One region of the Pseudomonas sp. GW821-FHT09C09 genome, then DNA from elsewhere that is predicted to be linked to it. Evidence: predicted binding sites of a transcription regulator. Region 1 holds the regulator's gene; each other region holds the start of a gene.

Region 1 (7,708 bases):
AGTTGATCAGTGTGACCGGCAACCCGCAATCGCCGCTGGCAAAAGCGGCCGAGGTCAATCTCAACGTTCACGTCGAGCACGAAGCCTGCCCGCTGAACCTGGCGCCGACCTCCTCGACCACCGCCGCACTGGTCATGGGCGATGCCCTGGCCGTGGCGCTGCTGGAAGCCCGCGGTTTCACCGCCGAAGATTTCGCCTTTTCCCACCCGGGTGGCGCACTCGGCCGACGCCTGCTGCTGAAAGTGGAAAACGTCATGCACGCCGGACAGGAGCTGCCGCAGGTACAACGCGGCACCCTGCTCAAGGACGCACTGATGGAAATGACCCGCAAGGGTCTGGGTATGACCGTCATTCTCGAGGCCGACGGCAAGCTTGCCGGGATCTTCACCGACGGCGACCTGCGCCGCACACTGGATCGCAGCATTGATATCCACAGCGCGACCATCGATCAGGTGATGACCGTGCACGGCAAGACCGCCCGCGCCGAAATGCTGGCCGCCGAGGCCCTGAAAATCATGGAAGACCATCGAATCAACGCGCTTGTCGTCGTGGATGAGGACGATCGCCCGATCGGCGCCTTCAACCTCTCCGACCTGCTGCGCGCAGGAGTGATGTAAATGAGCACCGATCTGCTGCAACGCGGCAAAGCCATCAAACTGGCGGTTTTCGACGTCGACGGTGTCCTCACCGACGGACGCCTGTACTTCCTTGAAGACGGCAGCGAGTTCAAGACCTTCAATACACTCGACGGCCAGGGCATCAAAATGCTGATGAACGCGGGCGTACAGACCGCCATCATCAGCGGTCGCAAGACCCCGGTGGTCGAGCGTCGGGCAAAAAATCTCGGTATTCCGCACCTGTTTCAGGGCCGTGAAGACAAACTCGTCGTCCTCGACGGCCTTCTCGAGCAACTGGGCCTAAGCTATGAACAGGTCGCCTATCTCGGTGACGACCTGCCCGACCTGCCGGTGATCCGCCGGGTGGGGCTTGGCATGGCGGTGGCCAACGCGGCCCCCTTTGTGCGCGAGCATGCCCATGGCGTTACCCAGGCCCGTGGTGGCGAGGGCGCCGCCCGTGAATTCTGCGAACTGATCCTGCGCGCCCAGGGCAGCCTCGATGCCGCCAACAATGCGTACCTGTGAGTCAAACCATGTTTAGCAAAAAGTTTCGCAACATCCTGCTGTTCGGTTGCATCGCCGCCATTTTCGGCGCGGTCGGCTACTGGAACATCAGCCCGGAACGCTTCCTCGACAAGCCTCCTGTCTCGGCAGAAGAGAGCCCGATCGACTGGTATGCGACCAACACCCACACCTTGCAATACCTGGAAGACGGCAAGGTGCAGTACGAAATGACCTCCGACAAGGCCGAGCACGTCAAGGCGACCGACATTACACTGGTCACCAAACCCGACCTGAACATGTTTCGCGGCACCGACTTCCCGTGGCACGTGACCAGCGAGCGCGGTGAAGTGAATTCCGGCGGCACCGAGGTCGAACTGATCGACTCGGTTCGCGTCAAGCGCACCGATGAAAAGAACCGCGACACCCTGATCACCAGCACCCGAATGACGGTGTTCCCTCAGCAGCAATATGCGCAGACCCAGCAACCCGTTAGAATCGACGGCGCTGGCGGTGTATCGACCGGCGTGGGAATGAAAGCGTATTTGAAGGAAAGCAGGATACACCTGCTATCGAACGTAAGAGGACAGTATGAGGCTCGTTAAAACCCTCCCTATTTTGCTCAGTCTGGGCGCAGCACTGGGAAGCGTGAGCGCCTGGGCTCTGCCGAACGATCAGGAGCAGCCAATCCGCATTCAGGCCGACGATGCCCAGCTGGACGACAAGAATGGCGTTGCCACTTACAAGGGCGCCGTGATCATCACCCAGGGTTCGATGATCGTCAAAGGCGACACCGTAACGCTGACGCGCAACCCGGCCGGCGAGATCGACGTGGTGACTTCGGTAGGCAACCTGGCCTATTTCGAACAACTGCAAACCGCTGGCGACACCAAACCCGTCCAGGGTTGGGGCGTGACCATTCAGTACCACGCGCAGCAAAACCGCGTCGTACTGATCGACAAGGCCAAGGTCGTCGACAAGGACAACAACACCACTCAGGGCGAGAAGATCGTCTATGACACGGTGAAAAAACTCGCCAGCGCCGGTCGCGCTACCGGCAACAAGGTCACCGAAACGCGTCCGCGCATCGACATGGTGATCCAGCCGAAGAAGAAAACCGACGAGAAAACCCAGTAATGGCAACCCTGAAAGCTCAGCACCTGGCCAAGGCCTATAAAAGCCGCCAGGTCGTGCGTGACGTCAGCCTGTCGATCGACAGCGGTCAGATCGTCGGTCTGCTCGGCCCCAACGGCGCCGGCAAGACCACCTGCTTCTACATGATCGTCGGCCTGGTGCAGGCCGATCAGGGTCGCGTGCTGATCGACGACCTGGACGTCAGCCACCAGCCGATGCACGGCCGCGCCAAGGCCGGTATCGGCTATCTGCCGCAGGAAGCCTCGATCTTCCGCAAGCTGTCGGTGGCCGACAACATCATGGCCATCCTCGAGACCCGTCAGGAGCTCGACAAGGCCGGCCGTCGCAAGGAGCTGGAAAGCCTGCTGCAGGAATTCCACATCAGCCATATCCGCGACAACCTCGGCATGAGCCTGTCCGGTGGCGAACGTCGCCGGGTGGAAATCGCCCGCGCACTGGCCACCGCACCGAAATTCATCCTGCTCGACGAACCGTTCGCCGGTGTCGACCCGATCTCCGTGGGCGACATCAAGCAGATCATTCACCATCTCAAGGCCAAGGGCATCGGTGTACTGATCACCGACCACAACGTCCGCGAGACGCTGGATATCTGCGAAACGGCGTACATCGTCAATGACGGCCAGCTGATCGCCGAAGGCGACTCCGCGACCATCCTCGCCAACGATCTGGTGAAGGAAGTGTATCTGGGTCACGAGTTCCGCCTGTAAGCGCGACAGCATTCGACCAGCCGTCCGGGTGCTGTAACGTTGAAGCGCGTTTTTATACGCTTTTATTGTTACAGCGCTCTAGGCAAACACGACAGTTTCAGGCATATAATTTGCTTAAGTTTGGCGCCTCGGCGCCCTGTAGTGGATGGCGCATAGCGCCGGCGAATAAGGTGTTAAGCCCCTGCCATGAAACCATCGCTAGTCTTGAGAATGGGCCAGCAGCTGACGATGACACCGCAGCTGCAACAGGCCATCCGCCTGCTCCAATTGTCGACCCTGGATCTGCAACAGGAAATCCAGGAGGCTCTGGAATCCAACCCGATGCTCGAACGCCAGGAAGACGGCGACGACTTCGACAATTCCGACCCGCTGGCCGACAACGCCGAACAGAAGCCCAATACCGAGATCCAGGAACCTTCCTACCAGGAAACCGCGCCGACGGTCGACAATCTCGAAGACGGCGAATGGAACGAGCGAATCCCCAACGAACTGCCTGTCGACACCGCCTGGGAAGACGTCTATCAGACCAGCGCCAGCAGCCTGCCGAGCAGTGATGACGACGAGTGGGATTTCACCACCCGCACCTCCGCCGGCGAAAGCCTGCAAAGCCACCTGCTGTGGCAGTTGAACCTGGCGCCGATGTCCGACACCGATCGCCTGATCGCCGTGACCCTGATCGATTGCATCAACAATCAGGGCTACCTCGACGAAACCCTCGAAGAAATCCTCGACGCCTTTGATCCAGAGCTCGACATCGAGCTGGACGAGATCGAAGCCGTCCTGCACCGCATCCAGCAATTCGAACCCGCCGGCATTGGCGCACGCAACCTGGGCGAATGTCTGCTGCTGCAATTGCGCCAGCTGTCGGCCAAGACCCCTTGGCTGGCCGAAGCCAAGCGACTGGTCACCGATTACATCGACCTGCTCGGCAGCCGCGACTACAGCCAGCTGATGCGCCGCATGAAGCTCAAGGAAGATGAACTGCGCCAGGTCATCGAACTGGTCCAGAGCCTCAACCCGCGCCCCGGCTCACAGATCGAATCCACCGAAGCCGAATACGTGGTGCCCGACGTCATCGTGCGCAAAGACAACGAACGCTGGCTGGTCGAGCTGAACCAGGAGTCGGTGCCGCGCCTGCGGGTCAACGCCCAATACGCCGGTTTCGTCCGCCGCGCCGACACCAGCGCCGACAATACCTTCATGCGCAATCAGTTGCAGGAAGCCCGCTGGTTCATCAAGAGCCTGCAGAGCCGCAACGAAACCCTGATGAAGGTTGCCACCCAGATCGTCGAGCATCAGCGCGGCTTCCTGGAATACGGCGACGAAGCGATGAAACCACTCGTGCTGCATGACATCGCCGAGGCAGTCGGCATGCACGAGTCGACGATTTCCCGGGTGACCACGCAGAAATTCATGCATACCCCCCGGGGCATATATGAACTGAAATACTTTTTCTCCAGCCACGTCAGCACCTCCGAAGGCGGCGAATGCTCGTCCACGGCGATCCGCGCGATCATCAAGAAACTGGTCGCCGCGGAAAATCAGAAAAAGCCGTTGAGTGACAGCAAGATCGCTGGTTTACTGGAGGCACAAGGCATTCAGGTGGCTCGCCGCACCGTCGCCAAGTACCGCGAATCCCTCGGGATCGCGCCTTCGAGCGAACGCAAGCGGTTGATGTAAGCCACGTTACAGCGTTCCAGTGGCAGGCTCTTCGGCCTGCCGCTTTATGCACTGGCAACGAAGGAGAAGCTGTATGCAAGTCAACATCAGTGGACACCAACTGGAAGTTACCCAACCTCTCCGTGAATACGTTGAGCAGAAGCTCAAGAGGCTTGAGGGACATTTCGACAAGATCACCAACGTGCAAGTCACGATGTGCGTCGAAAAGCTGAAGCAGAAAATCGAAGCCACGCTGCATATTCCCGGCAACGAGGTCGTCGCAAACGCGGAACATACCGACATGTACGCAGCGATCGACGCGCTGACCGACAAGCTTGATAAACAACTCAAAAAGCATAAGGAAAAGACCCAGAGCCTGCTTCAGGGCGCTACCGGTCGATAACCCCCACCCCCATGATCCGACTTGAAAGCATCCTGACCCCCGGCCGTTCCCTGGTGAACGTGCCGGGCGGCAGTAAAAAGAAAGCCCTCGAACAAATTGCCAACCTGATCGCCCGGGAAAAACCGGATCTGGAGATGCAAGATGTCTTCGAGGCGCTGATTGCCCGTGAAAAACTCGGTTCGACCGGTTTTGGCAACGGCATCGCCATTCCCCATTGCCGCCTCAAGGGTTGTGAATCCCCCATCAGTGCCTTGATGCACCTTGAAGCACCTATCGATTTCGATGCCATCGATGGCGCACCGGTGGACCTGCTGTTCGTGCTGCTGGTCCCGGAAGCTGCCACCGATGCACACCTGGAACTGCTGCGCCAGATCGCCAGCATGCTCGATCGCAAGGAAGTACGCGAAAAACTGCGTCGCGCCACCACCAACGAAGCCTTGTATCAGGTTGTCCTGGACGAGCAAAACGGGCACTAAACATGCGCTTGATCATCGTCAGTGGCCGCTCCGGCTCGGGCAAAAGCACAGCCCTGGATGTCCTTGAGGACAACGGCTACTACTGCATCGACAATCTGCCGGCGGGCCTGCTGCCGGAACTGGCAGAACGCGCCCTGATTCATACGGAACTGTCTCAGCCACTGGTCGCGGTATCGATCGACGCGCGCAACCTGCCAAGCCACCTTTCGCGCTTTCCGGAGTTGCTCGAGGAAGTCCGCAGCCGGCACATCCAGTGCGATGTTCTGTATCTGGATGCCGATGAAGAAACCCTGCTCAAGCGCTTCTCGGAAACCCGTCGCCGTCACCCGCTGAGCAGTGCCAACCGCTCGCTGGCTGAAGCCATCAACGATGAAACAGCCCTTCTGGGCCCGATTGCCGATCTGGCCGACCTGAAGGTCAACACCACCAATCTGAACCTGTACCAGTTGCGCGACACCATCAAGCTGCGGCTGTTGAACCAGCCGGAGCCGGGTACGGCGTTTCTGGTGGAGTCGTTCGGTTTCAAACGCGGCATGCCGGTGGATGCGGATCTGGTGTTCGATGTACGCTGCCTGCCCAACCCGTACTGGAAACCGGAATTACGTGCGCAATCCGGGCTCGATGAGCCGGTAGCCGAGTACCTGGCGGCACAGCCGGAAGTGGAAGAGATGTTCCAGGACATCTATGCGTATCTGTTCAAATGGTTGCCGCGCTTCGCTGCGAGCAACCGTGCCTACGTGACCATTGCCATTGGCTGCACCGGCGGACATCACCGTTCCGTCTACCTGACCGAACGCCTGGGTCAGGCCCTGCAGAAAACCCTGAAGAACGTCCAGGTTCGCCACCGCGACCTCAGCTAAAGGATTCACACCGCGATGCCTGCTCTGGAAATCGAAATCATCAACAAGCTGGGCCTGCATGCCCGGGCGTCGGCAAAGTTCGTGGGCGTGGCGGGTCAGTATCCCGACTGCACGATCAGAGTGGGTCGCACCCCGGAAACCACGGTAGATGGCAAAAGCATCATGGCGATGATGATGCTCGCTGCCGGCAAGGGCACAAAGATCCATCTGAGCACCGAAGGCCATCAGGAACAGGAAGCCATGGATGCTCTGGTGGCACTGATCAACAACTACTTCGACGAAGGCGGTTGAAAGGTCCTTTGTGGCGAGAGATACGTCTCTCGCCACACTTATCCCAACGCCGTGTCCATCACCATCATCAGGCAGAAGCCGATCAGCAATCCCAGGCTCGCCAGCTTGTCGTGACCATTGCGTCGCGATTCCGGGATCACTTCGTGGGTCACCACCAACAACATTGCCCCGGCCGCCAGCGCCAATCCGAGGGGCAACAACAATTCCGCCAGACTGACCAGCCACGCACACAGCAGTGCGAACACCGGCTCGACCAGACCTGACGCCGCCCCGATCAGAAACGCCTTGACCCGCGACATCCCCGCCCCGGCCAGCACCAGCGCAATCACCAGCCCTTCCGGCACATCCTGCAAGGCGATCCCCATCGCCAGGCTGTCAGCGTCCGGCATGCCGCCACCCGCAGAGACGCCGACGGCCATGCCTTCCGGAATGTTATGGGCAATGATGGCAAACACGAACAGCCAGATTCGCGGCGGGATAACCGGATGCTCGACGGTGCCGATGAGCATTTCCGGTGAAGCGCCGGACAGCCTGCGGTCCACCAGATACAGAGCGAAAGCACCGAGCATGATGCCGAAACAGATCAGGCCACTGGCGCCCCAAGGACTCAGCCCAAGGCTTTCGGCGGCGGCAATCCCCGGCACGATCAACGAAAACGCGGTCGCCGCCAGCATCACGCCGGCACCAAAACCCAGCAGCGTGTCGCCCAGCGCCTGCGGCATATTGCGAATCACCAGCACCGGAACCGCCCCCAGTGCCGTGCCGAGCGCGCAGATCGCACCACCCTGCAATGCCCGGGACAGTTTCGGCTCCAGGTTCAGCCATTCCAGCCCGTGAGCCACCAGCAAGCTCATGCCCGCCAACAGCAGCAGCGATCCGAATGCGTAACGAAACATTCGTCCGCTTCCGATCGCCAGTGTTTCAGTGCCCATAGTCAGCCCTGGATTGTTTTTATAGGAGACTTAAACCAGTGCAGCCTGATAACGCGCAGCGACTTCAGGCCAGTTGATCACGTTGTAGAACGCGCTGATGTATTCCG
Region 2 (7,708 bases), on a different contig from region 1:
GACCGAAGATGAACATGTGCTCGGCACCGATGCGCTCGCACATTTCCACGTTGGCACCGTCGAGGGTGCCGATGGTCAGCGCGCCGTTGAGGCCGAACTTCATGTTGCTGGTGCCCGAGGCTTCGAAACCGGCAGTGGAGATTTGCTCGGACAAATCCGCCGCCGGAATGATGCTTTCCGCCAGACTGACGTTGTAGTTGGGCAGGAACACCACTTTAAGGAGCCCGCGCACGGTCGGGTCGTTGTTCACCACCCGGGCGATGTCATTGGTCAGTTTGATGATGAGTTTGGCCTGGTGATAACTGGCCGCCGCCTTGCCGGCGAAGATTTTCACCCGTGGCACCCAGTCGGTTTCCGGCTGGGCACGAATCGCCTGATACAGCGCCACGGTGTGCATCAGGTTGAGCAACTGACGCTTGTACTCGTGGATCCTTTTGACCTGCACGTCGAACATCGCCGCCGGGTTCACCGCGATCCCCAGCCGTTCATGAATCAGATAGGCCAGCGCTTTTTTGCTGTGCAGCCGCTGCTCGGCGAAGGCCTTGCGGAAAGCCGCTTTTTCGGCGAACGGTTCAAGGTCCAGCAGGCGCTCTTCGGGGTTGTCCAGCACATCCGGGCCGAGGGCATCGACCAGCATCGAGGTCAGTTCAGAGTTGGCCTGGTACAACCAGCGGCGGAAGGTGATGCCGTTGGTCTTGTTGTTGATCCGCTCCGGATAGAGCTTGTGCAGTTCGGCGAACACGGTCTTGCGCATCAGTTGCGTGTGCAGGCCCGACACGCCGTTGACGCTGTGGGAGCCGAGGAACGCAAGATTGCCCATGCGTACCCGGCGGCCGTTGTCTTCTTCGATCAGCGACACCGCGCGCAGCACGTCGAAATCGTGGATGCCCTTGGCCCGCAACGAATCGATATGCTGGGCGTTGATCAGGTAGATGATCTGCATGTGCCGCGGCAGCATGCGCTCCATCAGGCCCACCGGCCAGGTTTCCAGTGCTTCGGGCAACAGCGTGTGGTTGGTGTACGAGAGCGTATCGACGGTGACTTGCCACGCCGCATCCCATGCCACGTCATAGACATCCACCAGAAGACGCATCAGTTCGGCGACGGCGATCGAGGGGTGCGTGTCGTTGAGCTGGATCGCCGCGTGATCGCCCAGGGTCAGCACCGAGGTGTGCATGTTGCGATGACGGCGCAACAAGTCCTGAAGCGAGGCGGCAACGAAGAAGTATTCCTGACGCAGGCGCAATTCCTGCCCGGCTTCGGTGCTGTCTGCCGGATAAAGAACGCGGGAAATACTTTCGGCCCGGGCCACTTCGGCCACAGCGCCCAGGTGGTCACCGGCGTTAAAGCGCTCCAGGTGCAAGTCCTCCATCGCCCGGGCGCGCCACAAGCGCAAGGTGTTGACGCTCGCCCCGCGCCAGCCGACCACCGGGGTGTCGTAGGCAATCGCCCGCACGGTTTCTGCCGGGTGCCAGACCTGTTTGCTCTTGCCGCTGACATCGGTGACGGTCTCGACGCTGCCGCCGAAGCCGATGCTGTAGACGACCTCCGGCCGCTCGAACTCCCACGGGTTGCCGAAATCCAGCCAGTGCTCGGTCTGTTCCTGCTGCCAACCATCGACGATGGCCTGGCGGAACAACCCGTGCTCGTAACGAATGCCGTAGCCGTGACCGGCGATGCCGAGGGTCGACATGCTTTCCATGAAGCACGCCGCCAGCCGTCCGAGGCCGCCGTTGCCCAGCGCGGCGTCGGGCTCCAGCAAGCGGATGCGCTCCAGATCCACACCCAGTTCGGTCAGTGCCTCACGGGCAACGTCGAGCAGGCCGAGGTTGCTCAGGCTGTCGTACAGCAAACGGCCGATGAGAAATTCCAGCGAGAGGTAATACACCCGCTTCTGACCTTTGCGGTAGATCTGCCGGGTGTGGTCCATCCAGTGCTCGACCATGTGGTCCCGGGCCGCCAGGGCGATGGCTTCGAACCAGTCATGGTCGAAGGCGTGATCCGGGTCTTTGCCCACCGCGTAGGTGAGTTTGGTCAGGACGGCGTCGCGGAATGCGGCCACCTCTGCTTCGCGAACTAGTGGTTCTTGAGTCATCGATAGGACCTCGAGCGAGCGGGGAATTGTCAGAGCCTAGACGGTCTGACCGACGGTGGCGGCTCTGGTTCGGCAGTTTTTCCTGAGAGTGCGGGATCGTTCGGCAATACCTTGGCGAATGCCTGAATGAATGCAGGGGCCGTGCCGAATTGTCGGCCCCGGTGATGACAGAAAGAAAAAATCTGGCGAAAGGTTGTTCAAAAATCCACCAGTCCCGGTATGATCGCGCGCCCTGATGCACACGCCTGGTAAACCCCGATGATGAAGCCCAACCTGATCGCCGCAGCCGAGATCGACCGTCTCGATACCTGGGCCAAATATTCGGCCCCGATGTGCGGCTCGTGCGTTTCCAGCTGCTGCACGCTGCCGGTCGAAGTCAAGATCAAGGATCTGGTGCGCATCGGTGTGGTCGACGAGTTCGAACTGGGCGACCCGCCGAAGAACATCGCCAAGCGCCTGCAAAAGGAAGGTCTGGTGGAGCGCTTCAACCAGAAGTCGGGGATCTTCACCCTGCAGCGCATGAGCAACAACGATTGCTACTACCTGGATCGCAAGAGCCGGTTGTGCACCATTTATGACAAGCGCCCGGACACCTGCCGCAACCACCCGAAGATCGGCCCGCGCCCGGGATATTGCGCGTACAAGCCGAAGGAAGTGGAGCGGGTGCAGAATTCGCGGTCGATCGAGAAGTTCTGATCGGCCCTTGATCGTCCCCACGCTTTGCGTGGGAACGAGATATCAAAAAAGCCCGAACAAAAAAAAACGCCCCCGGTCTCTCGACCGGGGGCGTTTTTTCAAGCCTGGGCTAAATTACGCCTTGGCTTTCTTGGCAGCGCGGGTACGCTCGCTTTCGTCCAGGATCTTCTTGCGAAGACGGATGGACTTAGGAGTAACTTCGCACAGCTCGTCTTCCTGGATGTATTCCAGAGCCTGTTCCAGGGTGAAGCGAACAGGTGGGACCAGAGCGATGGTTTCGTCTTTACCCGAAGCACGCATGTTGTCGAGCTTCTTGCCTTTGGTTGGGTTCACACCCAGGTCGTTGTCGCGGGAGTTCTGACCAACGATCTGACCGTTGTAGATCTCCTGGCCGTGTTCTACGAACAGCTTGCCACGAGCCTGCAGGGTTTCCAGGGAGTAGGTCAGTGCCTTGCCGGTTTCAACCGAAACCAGAACGCCGTTCTGACGGCCGGACATGTGGCCCGACTTCACTGGAGCGTAACGATCGAAGATCGAAGTCAGGATGCCAGCACCGTTGGTCAAGGTCAGGAACTGGTTACGGAAACCGATCAGACCGCGAGCAGGGATGTTGTATTCCAGACGAACACGGCCCTTGCCATCCGGCACCATGTTGCTCAGGTCGCCTTTACGCAGACCCATTTCTTCCATGACCTTGCCCTGGGATTCTTCAGGGATGTCGATGGTCACGTTTTCGAACGGTTCCTGCTTCACGCCGTCAACTTCACGGATGATCACTTCAGGACGGCCCAGGGCCAGCTCGAAGCCTTCGCGACGCATGGTTTCGATCAGTACCGACAGGTGCAGCTCACCACGGCCGGATACCTTGAACTTGTCAGCCGAGTCGCCTTCTTCAACGCGCAGTGCAACGTTGTACAGCAGCTCTTTGTCCAGACGATCCTTGATGTTACGGGAGGTCACGAACTTGCCTTCTTTACCGCAGAATGGCGAGTCGTTTACCTGGAAGGTCATGGAAACGGTTGGCTCGTCAACGGTCAGAGGCTTCATCGCCTCGACGGTGTTGATGTCGCACAGGGTGTCGGAGATGAACAGTTCGTCGAAACCGCTGATGCAGACGATGTCGCCCGCAGCTGCTTCTTCAACGTCAACGCGGTGCAGACCGTGGTGACCCATCAGCTTCAGGATACGGCCGTTGCGGCGCTTGCCGTTGGCGTCGATAGCGACAACCGGAGTGTTCGGCTTGACGCGACCACGAGCGATACGGCCAACACCGATAACACCCAGGAAGCTGTTGTAGTCCAGAGCGGAGATCTGCATCTGGAACGGACCGTCACGGTCAACAGCCGGAGCTGGAACGTGGTCGACAACCGCTTGGTACAGCGCGGTCATGTCTTCGCCCATGGCGGTGTGGTCCAGACCGGCGATGCCGTTCAAGGCCGAAGCGTAAACAACCTGGAAGTCCAGTTGTTCTTCGGTGGCGCCCAGGTTGTCGAACAGATCGAAGATCTGGTCCAGAACCCAGTCAGGACGCGCGCCCGGACGGTCAACCTTGTTGATCACCACGATCGGACGCAGGCCGGCTTCGAAAGCCTTCTTGGTCACGAAACGGGTTTGCGGCATTGGGCCGTCTTGAGCGTCGACCAGCAGCAGCACGGAGTCAACCATGGACATAACGCGTTCAACTTCGCCGCCGAAGTCGGCGTGGCCCGGGGTGTCCACGATGTTGATGTGGTAGCCGTTCCAGTTGATGGCGGTGTTTTTCGCCAGAATGGTAATGCCGCGCTCTTTTTCCTGGTCGTTGGAGTCCATCACGCGCTCGTCGTTGAGCTCGTTGCGCTCCAGGGTGCCGGATTGACGCAGGAGTTTGTCTACCAGGGTGGTCTTACCATGGTCAACGTGGGCAATGATGGCGATGTTGCGTAGATTTTCGATCACTTGTGTATCTCGATCAGAGGATTCGGTTTGCTGACAAGTCTTGGCAGCGATTAGCAGTAGTGTCCGGCATGGCCGTTACAGCTTGACGGCGGTGTCGGGGGGCCGGTGACGCAGGCCACAGGCAAACAGCCCCGGGCACTTAGCTCGGTCGATAAACGCGCACATTGGCATGCCCCTCACTGAGCAAATGGTGAGCATGCAGGCGACTCATCACGCCTTTGTCGCAATACAGCAGGTACTGGCGAGTAGGGTCCAGTTCCTTGAAACGTGCGTTCACTGCATAGAACGGCATCGTCTGTACTTCTATGCCCTCGAGTTCCAGCGGCTCATCCTCGGCGGCATCCGGGTGACGGATGTCGATGACGATCTGGCCGGCCAGTGCCTCGCTGACTTCTTCGATTTGCAAATCCTGGCCCAATTCGTCGATCACCCGATCGATCGGCACCAGTCTGGCGTTTGCGAGCGCACGCTCGAGCACCGCCATGTCGAATTCCTGCTCTTCGTGCTCGACCCGGCCACGCTTGGCGGCGGTCTTCGGGTTGACCGAAATGACCCCGCAGTACTCCGGCATGTGCCGGGCGAAATCGGCGGTGCCGATCTCGTTGGCCGTGTCGATGATGTCCTGCTTGTGGGCGACGATCAGCGGACGCAGGACCAGTTTGTCGGTCACACAGTCGATCACCGACAGGTTCGGCAGCGTCTGGCTCGATACCTGGGAGATCGCCTCGCCGGTGACCAGCGCATCAATGTGCAGGCGCTCGGCGATGGCCGAGGACGCGCGCAACATCATACGCTTCAATACGACGCCCATATGACTGTTATCGACCTTGCCGAGAATTTCGCCCAGGACTTCTTCAAATGGAACACTGACAAATAGCACGCGTTGCGAGCTGCCGTACTTCTTCCAGATGAAATGCGCGACTTCCATCACGCCCAATTCGTGAGCACGACCGCCCAGATTGAAGAAGCAGAAGTGCGCCATCAGGCCGCGACGCATGATCTGGTAGGCCGCAACCGTCGAGTCAAAGCCGCCGGACATCAATACCAGCGTCTGCTCCAGCGCACCGAGCGGATAGCCGCCGATGCCATTGTGCTGGCTGTGGATGACAAACAACCGTTTGTCGCGAACTTCGATGCGGACTTCGATTTCCGGCGCTTTCAGGTCGATTCCGGCGGCACCGCACTCACGGCGCAGCTTGCTGCCGACGTATTTTTCGACGTCCATCGAGCTGAATGCATGCTTGCCCGCACGTTTGCAGCGCACCGAGAAAATCTTCCCGGCCAGTGCATCGCCATAGTGCTGCTTGCACTTCTCGGTGATGTCGTCGAAGTCGCCCAGCGGGTACTCGTCGATCTGCAGAAAGTGCGCGATGCCCGGCATGCAGGTCAGGCGCTCGCCCATCTCTTTCAGGGCCTTGGGATCGGTCACGCGGGTTTCCAGCTCGAGATTGTCCCACACACCGTTCACCACCACGGCCGGGTCCAGGTCGCGGAGCACGGTGCGGATGTTCTTGGCCAGCTGGCGGATGAATTTCGTCCGGACAGGTCGGCTTTTGATGGTGATCTCGGGGAAGACTTTTACGATTAGTTTCATGAAAACAGCGCGCGCTGGGCCAGCCGAAAAAGGGGGGCGCGGATTATAGCGGAAATTGCTCAAGGTTTAACCAGTTAATGTGCAGAAGGTTTTGTATGCACCAAAACGGGTCATTTTCGACTTATGACGCTACATTAAAGGGCGAGATTTTCAGCCTTTATGCGTTTCGCACCTTAATAAGCGTGAATTTGGGGCAAAAAACCCATGCTGGGGCACTGGCATGCAATTTGCTCCCTTGTGAGGCAGGTTGCCTTGGCAGAGTATTCGCGCCGGCATCACCAACATTTAAGGGCATCCACTACCAGCCCTAAGCCACCCGGAGGACACTATGTCGAAGTCGGTTCAACTCATCAAAGATCATGACGTCAAGTGGATTGATCTGCGCTTCACGGACACCAAAGGCACTCAGCACCACGTGACCATGCCGGCTCGCGATGCGCTGGAAGACGACTTCTTCGAAGTTGGCAAGATGTTCGACGGTTCCTCCATCGCTGGCTGGAAAGGCATCGAAGCCTCCGACATGATCCTGCTGCCGGACGACGAAACCGCCGTTCTGGATCCGTTCACCGAAGAGCCGACCCTGATCCTGGTCTGCGACATCATCGAACCTTCGACCATGCAAGGTTATGATCGCGACCCGCGCGCCATCGCCCACCGCGCCGAGGAATACCTGAAGACCACCGGTATCGGTGACACCGTATTCGCCGGTCCAGAGCCTGAGTTCTTCATCTTCGACGAAGTGAAGTTCAAGTCCGACATCTCCGGCTCGATGTTCAAGATCTACTCCGAGCAAGGCTCGTGGATGTCCGACCAGGACGTGGAAGGCGGCAACAAGGGCCACCGTCCAGGCGTGAAAGGCGGCTACTTCCCGGTTCCGCCGTTCGACCACGACCACGAAATCCGTACCGCCATGTGCAACGCACTGGAAGAAATGGGTCAGACCGTTGAAGTTCACCACCACGAAGTGGCAACTGCCGGTCAAAACGAAATTGGTGTCAAGTTCAACACCCTGGTGAAGAAAGCTGACGAAGTTCAGACTCTGAAATACGTTGTCCACAACGTGGCCGATGCCTACGGCCGCACCGCGACCTTCATGCCGAAGCCTCTGTACGGCGATAACGGCTCGGGTATGCACGTTCACATGTCCATCGCCAAAGATGGCAAGAACACCTTCGCTGGCGAAGGCTATGCCGGCCTGTCCGAAACCGCCCTGTACTTCATCGGCGGTATCATCAAGCACGGTAAGGCCCTGAACGGCTTCACCAACCCGGCCACCAACTCCTACAAGCGTCTGGTGCCAGGTTTCGAAGCTCCGGTGATGCTGGCCTACTCGGCTCGCAACCGCTCCGCCTCGATCCGTATTCCTTACGTCAACAGCCCACGCGGCC
Region 3 (7,708 bases), on a different contig from region 1:
TCAGCGCTGATATGGCGTTGAGGCTTTCAATCTGCCTGGACACTACTCCTGAGTTTTGGCTGAACCTGCAATCGACTTACGATTTGCGAAAAGCTGAAATTGAGAGAGGAGCTTCCATCCGTGATCAAGTGGAGCGGCTGGCGCATTGTGCTTGATTCTGAACCCAAGGTCGAACGGCTGGGAGCTAAACAGTTGCTGTGACTACTTCTCAGAAAACATTTGAAAGGCGTCCTACGGACGCCTTTTTTGCTTTTTAGCCAAACCCAATATGCTCGTCCCGCCAGCAGACCACTCGGTTCGAGCGCTGGTCCGCACGTAACGACAACATCCCACGCACCGGCCGCACTTATCTCGAGGCGAAAAAAAACCGCCTTGAGGAGACGGTTTTTAATTTGCAAGCTTTGGTGAGGCCAAGGCCTGCGCATCCTTAGTGGACACACTCGCGTGTTCCGAGGTTATGCAGGTTTGATCACCGGCGCAAGCATCAGCGAAATTTTTGCCAACCAGTTGCAGGCTGGGATGAGGCCTCACTCAGCCGGCGGCGTCAACTTCGCTTCCATCTCCGCCACCTTCGCCTCAAGGCTCTCAAGCCGGGCGCGAGTGCGCGCCAGTACCACCATCTGACTATCGAATTCTTCCCGGCTCACCAGGTCCAGTTTGCTGAAGGCACTTTGCAGCAGCATCTTGAACTGGCTTTCGATTTCGGCTTTTGGCAATGGCGTGTCGCCGCTGAACAGGCGGGAGGCGGTGCCGCTCAGGGCGTCGAGGAAGTCTTTGGGCGCGAGCATGGGATATGTCCTGGAAACAATGGCCGGCAGTGTATCACGCAGTGTCTATAGTCATTCGCGCGGGCCCGGATGCACGCTTTTCGCGCAAAGGGACGGACGGCTGCGCACCGTTGTTGTGCGTATCCCGTGTGCCATTTCGGTGATGGCATCGGCGGTCGCGGCCAAGGGATTGAAATCAGGGGATTTTGGCGAGATGGCAAGCTTTCTGCTTAGTCGGTAGTGACCCATGCACTGATGCAGTCGCTGTGACGAATGCAGTGCGCCGGACGGGACGGGGAGTTTCGTCGGGAGCGGTTAGCTGGCGTCAGTCGGGCGGGTAGGGCCGACGATGCGTTACAAAGCCAGGCACTGCGCTTAGACTTGAGTCGGGTTTGTTTTCCTGGGGCAAGTCCACCAATTCGGGAGAGAGTTTCATGAAGCTAGTCACTGCCATCATCAAGCCGTTCAAGCTGGACGACGTGCGCGAGTCGCTGTCCGAAATCGGCGTGCAGGGCATTACCGTAACTGAAGTCAAAGGCTTCGGCCGGCAGAAGGGTCACACCGAGCTGTATCGCGGCGCGGAGTATGTGGTCGATTTTCTGCCCAAGGTGAAAATCGACGTTGCCATCGACGACAAGGATCTGGATCGGGTTATCGAGGCGATAACCAAGGCTGCCAACACCGGCAAGATCGGTGACGGCAAGATCTTCGTGGTCAATCTGGAACAGGCGATTCGCATCCGTACCGGCGAAACCGATACCGACGCGATCTAAACGCCGCCACAAACCCAACGCCCCAGGAGAAAACAATATGACTCTGCGTAAATTCGCAGGGCTAGGCGCCCTGTTGTCCATCGTAATGCCCGGCCTGGCTTTGGCGGCAGATCCGGTGGCGCCTCCAGTCCTCAATTCCGGCGATACCGCCTGGATGCTGACCTCGACGGCCCTCGTGCTGTTCATGACCATTCCGGGCCTCGCGCTGTTCTACGGCGGCATGGTGCGGTCGAAAAACATTCTTTCCGTGATGATGCAGTGCTTCGCCATTACCGGTCTGGTCACCATCCTGTGGTTCATTTATGGCTACAGCATGGCGTTCGACACCACCGGGATGGAAGCCAACGTCGTCAACTTCAATTCCTTCGTCGGCAGCTTCGGCAAGGCCTTTCTGGCAGGCGTCACCCCGGCCAGCATTACCGGCCCGACGGCGCTGTTCCCTGAAGCGGTATTCGTTACCTACCAGATGACCTTCGCCATCATCACCCCGGCGCTGATCGTCGGTGCCTTCGCCGAGCGCATGAAGTTCTCCGCGATGCTGGTGTTCATGGGCGTCTGGTTCACCCTGGTGTATGCGCCGATTGCGCACATGGTCTGGAGCGGTCCGGGTTCGCTGTTGGGCGACTGGGGCGTGCTCGACTTTGCCGGCGGCACCGTGGTGCACATCAACGCCGGTATCGCCGGTCTGGTGGCGTGCCTGGTACTGGGCAAGCGCAAAGGTTTCCCGACCACCCCGATGGCGCCGCACAACCTCGGTTACACCCTGATGGGCGCGGCGATGCTGTGGGTCGGCTGGTTCGGCTTCAACGCCGGCTCCGCAGCTGCGGCCAACGGCACCGCCGGCATGGCGATGCTGGTCACTCAGATCGCAACCGCCGCCGCTGCACTGGGCTGGATGTTCGCCGAGTGGATCACCCACGGCAAACCAAGTGCGCTGGGTATCGCTTCGGGCGTGGTTGCCGGTCTGGTGGCGATCACTCCGGCGGCCGGCACCGTGGGCCCGATGGGCTCGCTGATCATCGGTCTGGCCGCTGGCGTGGTGTGCTTCTTCTGCGCCACCAGCCTGAAACGCAAACTCGGTTATGACGACTCCCTGGACGCCTTCGGCGTGCACGGTATCGGCGGTATCCTCGGCGCAATCCTCACTGGTGTGTTCGCCGCTCCGGCGCTGGGTGGTTTCGGCACCGTCACCGACGTCGCCTCCCAAGTGTGGATTCAGTGCAAAGGCGTCGGCTTCACGGTGATCTACACCGCGATCGTCACCTTCATCATCCTCAAGGTGCTGGACGCCGTGATGGGGCTGCGCGCCACCGAGGAAGAAGAATCGGTGGGCCTGGACCTGGCACAACACAACGAGCGCGGCTACAACCTGTAAGAACGCGCCTCAAAAAACTTGCCCGGTTCGCCGGGCATTTTTTTGTCCGGAATTTGTCATCCCTGATGTGGCTGAATGGATTTTTCGTACTGCTTTGGTCGTGTTTACGACGGGTGTTTTTCTACGGCCAATGGCTTACATCATTGAAGGAATATTAGGGCCTTTGTTTTTTTTCAGAGCGCGCTAGAATGCGCCCCGAACGTGCGGAGAACTGTATGTGGCAACAGACTCTGATAACCCTGCGGGCACGGCCCCGGGGCTTTCATCTGGTAACGGAAGAGTTGCTCGCCGGACTGCCCGAACTCAAGGCATGCCGGGTCGGTCTGTTGCATTTGTGGCTACAGCATACCTCGGCGTCGTTGACCATCAACGAGAACGCCGATCCGGCGGTACGTCGCGACTTCGAACGATTTTTCAATCGTCTGATCCCACAAGGAACAGACGGCTATGAGCATAACGACGAAGGCCTGGACGACCTCCCGGCGCACTTCAAGGCCAGCGTGCTGGGCTGCCAGATCAGTTTGCCGGTAACGGCGGGTCGACTGGCACTGGGCACCTGGCAAGGCGTTTACCTGGGCGAGCATCGCGATCATGGCGGTGCCCGCAAAGTCCTCGCCACCTTGCACGGTGAAGGGGCATAAACCGTTGGTCACCAATGGTTACTGATTTTTTTACGGCGACTTTCGACAGTCGTCAAAGCTGGTCTATAACTAATCTGCTTTTCGCAAGTCATGAGGTAGAACATGAGCGACGATGATCTGGAAAACGACGACCTCGAAGTAGGCGACGAAGACGAGGCCGAAGACGGTCTGGAAGCGGCAGCGGAAGACGTTGCTGAAGACGATGGCGGTGACGATACGCCGGCCCCGGCTGCCAAAGGCAAGGCCAAGGCTGCGGTGTCGGTAGACGAGTTGCCGAGCATCGAAGCCAAGAACAAGGAGCGCGACGCCCTGGCCAAGGCCATGGAAGAGTTCCTTGCCCGTGGCGGCAAAGTGCAGGAAGTGGAGGCCAACGTGGTCGCCGATCCGCCCAAGAAGCCGGACAACAAGTACGGCAGCCGCCCTATCTGAGGCGTGCCGCTTGCTTGCTGAAAAAGCCCGCCGTCGCTGCGGGCTTTTTCATGGGCGAAAGAAAACTAGCCGAGACTGTTCCAGTGAGCGAGCACGGCGGGCAGATCGTTCAGGCTGCGAATCTCCGCATCCGGCAAGCGCTCCGCTTCCCAGACCTTGCCTGCCGGGTTGAACCAGATCGCACGCAAGCCCGCCTGCTGCGCTCCGGCAATGTCATCTCCCGGATGATCGCCGATATGCACCGCCGCTTCGGCACTCACCCCACCACGCTGCAGGGCTTCGTGGAACAGCCGCGCATCCGGCTTGGCGATGCCGATGTCTTCGGCGCACAGCGCAAACTTGAAGTAATCCGCCAGCCCGAGACGACGCACATCGGCATTGCCGTTGGTGACCACGCCGAGGGCGTAATGTTTGGCGAGGGTCTCCAGGATCGGCTCGACTTCCGGGAACACCTCGATCTGATGTCGGGCATGCAGAAACACCTCAAAACTCTTGTCCGCCAGTTCCGACGCTTCGCCGTGGGCATATCCGGACTCTTCCAAAGCATGGAACAGCACTCGCCGGCGCAGCGCGCTGATGCGGTGCTTGAGTCCCGGTTCGCTGCTCAGCACGCGCTCGCGGATCGACCACAGATGTTCCACCGGCACCGCGCCCAGCTTCGGTGCATGGTCGCTCAGCCACTGGCGCAAAACCGCTTCGGCGCTGACGATCACCGGGGCGGTGTCCCACAGGGTGTCGTCGAGGTCGAAGGTGATCAACTGGATGCTCATGAATCGTCGCCTTTCATGCGTTTGGCCCGTGGGTGGGCGCTGTCGTAGACCGCCGCCAGATGCTGGAAGTCCAGGTGGGTATAGATCTGGGTGGTCTTGATGTCCGAGTGGCCGAGCAGTTCCTGCACCGCCCGCAGGTCCTGGGAGGACTCCAGCAAGTGGCTGGCGAAAGAGTGCCGCAGCATGTGCGGATGCAGGTTCTGCCCCAGTTCACGTTCGCCGGCCAGTTTGACCCGCACCTGAATCGCTCGCGGGCCGAGGCGCCGGCCTTGCTGGCTGACGAACACCGCGTCGTCCGCCGGGTTGGTCAATGCACGTAGCGGCAGCCATTGCTCCAGCGCTTCCCGGGCCTTTTTGCCGACGGGCAACAGACGCGTCTTGCTGCCTTTGCCGAGCACCTGAACCATGCCGTCGGCGAGGTCGAGCTGATCGAGATTGAGCCCGGTCAGTTCCGACAGGCGCAGGCCTGAAGAGTAGAACAATTCCAGGATCGCCTGATCGCGTCGGGCCAGAAAGTCGTCCTCGACCGCGCCTTCAAGCAGTTGCAGCGCTCGGTCGGTGTCGAGGGTTTTCGGCAGGCGGCGTTCGCCTTTGGGCGGTGTCAGGCCAGTGGCCGGGTCGTGATCGCAAAGGCCTTCGCGATTCAGATAGTGATAGAGCCCGCGCACTGCCGAGAGCAAACGCGCAAGGCTGCGTGAAGACTGGCCCTGGGCATGCAGGCGGGCGATCAGGCTGCGCAGGCGCTGGATGTCCAGGGCCTGCCAGCTGCCGACGTTCTGTTTGTTGCACCAGCCGAGGACTTTATCGAGGTCGCGCCGATAGGCCGACAGCGTGTGCGGCGACACCTGCCGCTCACTGCGCAGGTGTTCGCAGTAAGCATCCAGTTGTCGTTCCATGCTCAGCGTACCGAGCGCAGGGAGCTGTTGACCCGTGGCAGTACGCGGCCCATGACTTCGGCGATGTAGCTGAGGAACAGCGTGCCGACCGAGCTCTTGTAGTGCTGCGGATCACGGCTGGCGATGGCCAGGATCCCGTGAATGCCCTGGTGGCTGACGGCGACCACGGCGGTGGAGCCGATCTGCTTGCGCTGCTCTTCGCCGAACAGGAAGTCCAGCTCGTGTTCGCGCAGGCTGCCGCTGACGCTCTTGCCTTCGGTGAGCAGGCCGCCGATGGCAGTCTGCGCGTCGGCGTGGGTCACCCAACGGCCGACCGGAGCCGGGTTATCGCCGAGCAGGATCAGGCTGACGAAGGGCACCTGAAAGTCCTGGCGCAGACTGTCTTCGACGCTGATTACCACGTCTTCCAGTGTAGCGGCGTCCATCAGGGCGAGGATCAGGCGGCGGGTCTTGTCGAACAGGCGATCATTGTCCCGGGCCACGTCCATCAAGTGCGAGAGGCGATGGCGCATCTCGATATTGCGGTCGCGCAGGATGGACATCTGGCGCTCGACCAGCGACACGGTGTCGCCGCGACGATGGGGGATGCGCAGGGACGGCAGCAGCTCTTCGTGCTCGACGAAGAAGTCCGGATGAGCCTCCAGGTACGCGGCAACCGCTGCCGCCTCCAGGCTCTCGGACGCTGTTTCACCGGACTGTCGGGCGGGTACCTGAGGCTTATCGGTCATGGCTTCTGCTCACTCAAAGACGGACTTGTCCTTCGTATACACGCACTGCCGGACCGGTCATCAGCACCGGTTGGCCGGGGCCTGCCCATTCGATGGACAGGCGCCCGCCCGGCAGGTCGATCAATAGCGGCGAATCCATCCACCCCTGGCTGATCGCAGCTACAGCAGCAGCGCAGGCGCCGGTGCCGCAGGCCTGGGTTTCCCCGGCACCGCGTTCCCAGACGCGCAGTTGTGCACGGTTACGGTCGATGACCTGGAGAAAACCGACATTGACCCGCGCCGGAAAGCGCGGATGGTGTTCGATCTTCGGCCCCAGCTCATGCACCGGTGCGGTGTTGATGTCCTGCACGCGCAGTACCGCGTGGGGATTGCCCATCGACACCGCCGCCAGCTCGACCGGCGTACCGTCGACATCGACCTGATAGCTCAGAGCTTGCTCGGTCGCCTGGAACGGAATGTCTGCCGGCACCTGGCGCGGCGCGCCCATGTTCACGCCGATCTGGCCGTCGTTACGCACGTCCAGTTCGATGATGCCGCCCTTGGTCTCGACGCGGATCTGCCGCTTGGCGGTCAGGCGCTTGTCGAGCACGAAGCGGGCGAAGCAGCGCGCACCGTTACCGCACTGTTCGACTTCGGAGCCGTCGGAGTTGAAGATCCGGTAACGGAAATCCACGTCCGGATTGCTCGGCGCCTCTACGATCAGCAACTGGTCGAAACCGATGCCGGTGTGCCGGTCGCCCCACATTTTTGCGTGCTTGGGCTGAATGTGCGCGTGCTGGCTGACCAGGTCGAGGACCATGAAGTCGTTGCCCAGGCCGTGCATCTTGGTAAAACGCAGCAGCATGGGGTTACTCCGGCAGCAGGCTTTCGCCGGCAAACAGCTCGGCCACGGTCTCGCGGCGACGCACTTCAAATACCTGATCGCCATCTACCAGCACTTCGGCGGCGCGGCCGCGAGTGTTGTAGTTGGAGCTCATCACAAAACCGTAGGCCCCGGCCGAATGCACGGCCAGCAGGTCGCCTTCTTCCAGCGCCAGTTCGCGATCCTTGGCAAGGAAGTCGCCGGTCTCGCAGATCGGGCCGACCACGTCGTACTTGCGTGCGGCGCTGTCGCGCGGCTTGACCGCCGTCACGTCCATCCACGCCTGGTAAAGGGCCGGGCGGATCAGGTCGTTCATGGCTGCGTCGACGATGGCGAAGTCTTTGTGCTCGGTGTGCTTGAGGTACTCGACCTGGGTCAGCAGCACGCCGGCATTGGCGACGATGAAGCGGCCCGGTTCGAACACCAGCGCCAGGTCACGACCGACCAGACGCTCGCGCACGGCCTTG

What was found. The regulator sigma-54, encoded in region 1, starts transcription at its own class of promoters, with help from an activator protein. The targets are predictions, from matches to a motif close to ANTGGCATNNANNTTGCTNT.
Positions count from the first base shown of each region.
Region 2: glnA (glutamate--ammonia ligase) is a predicted target of sigma-54. The motif match lies at 6,535-6,554, and genes of this name have one in related genera.
Region 3: glnK (P-II family nitrogen regulator) is a predicted target of sigma-54. The motif match lies at 981-1,000, and genes of this name have one in related genera.

Region 1 is NZ_JBWKPF010000008.1:151,683-159,390, reverse strand. Features, by position in the region: gene AC07NR_RS23690 (KpsF/GutQ family sugar-phosphate isomerase) at 1-617, shown strand, start outside; gene AC07NR_RS23685 (KdsC family phosphatase) at 618-1,142, shown strand; gene lptC (LPS export ABC transporter periplasmic protein LptC) at 1,151-1,723, shown strand; gene lptA (lipopolysaccharide transport periplasmic protein LptA) at 1,710-2,255, shown strand; gene lptB (LPS export ABC transporter ATP-binding protein) at 2,255-2,980, shown strand; gene AC07NR_RS23665 (RNA polymerase factor sigma-54) at 3,167-4,660, shown strand; gene hpf (ribosome hibernation-promoting factor, HPF/YfiA family) at 4,734-5,042, shown strand; gene ptsN (PTS IIA-like nitrogen regulatory protein PtsN) at 5,054-5,518, shown strand; gene rapZ (RNase adapter RapZ) at 5,521-6,378, shown strand; gene AC07NR_RS23645 (HPr family phosphocarrier protein) at 6,394-6,669, shown strand; gene AC07NR_RS23640 (ZIP family metal transporter) at 6,708-7,601, opposite strand; gene AC07NR_RS23635 (superoxide dismutase) at 7,632-7,708, opposite strand, start outside.
Region 2 is NZ_JBWKPF010000004.1:409,755-417,462, forward strand. Features, by position in the region: gene AC07NR_RS15340 (glycogen/starch/alpha-glucan phosphorylase) at 1-2,095, opposite strand, end outside; gene AC07NR_RS15345 (YkgJ family cysteine cluster protein) at 2,354-2,791, shown strand; gene typA (translational GTPase TypA) at 2,906-4,726, opposite strand; gene thiI (tRNA uracil 4-sulfurtransferase ThiI) at 4,866-6,320, opposite strand; gene glnA (glutamate--ammonia ligase) at 6,649-7,708, shown strand, end outside.
Region 3 is NZ_JBWKPF010000003.1:357,783-365,490, forward strand. Features, by position in the region: gene AC07NR_RS11320 (HigA family addiction module antitoxin) at 1-155, shown strand, start outside; gene AC07NR_RS11325 (accessory factor UbiK family protein) at 528-788, opposite strand; gene glnK (P-II family nitrogen regulator) at 1,202-1,540, shown strand; gene AC07NR_RS11335 (ammonium transporter) at 1,578-2,915, shown strand; gene AC07NR_RS11340 (secondary thiamine-phosphate synthase enzyme YjbQ) at 3,131-3,556, shown strand; gene sutA (dormancy-specific transcriptional regulator SutA) at 3,659-3,985, shown strand; gene AC07NR_RS11350 (HAD family hydrolase) at 4,051-4,755, opposite strand; gene xerC (tyrosine recombinase XerC) at 4,752-5,651, opposite strand; gene AC07NR_RS11360 (DUF484 family protein) at 5,654-6,379, opposite strand; gene dapF (diaminopimelate epimerase) at 6,393-7,223, opposite strand; gene lysA (diaminopimelate decarboxylase) at 7,228-7,708, opposite strand, start outside.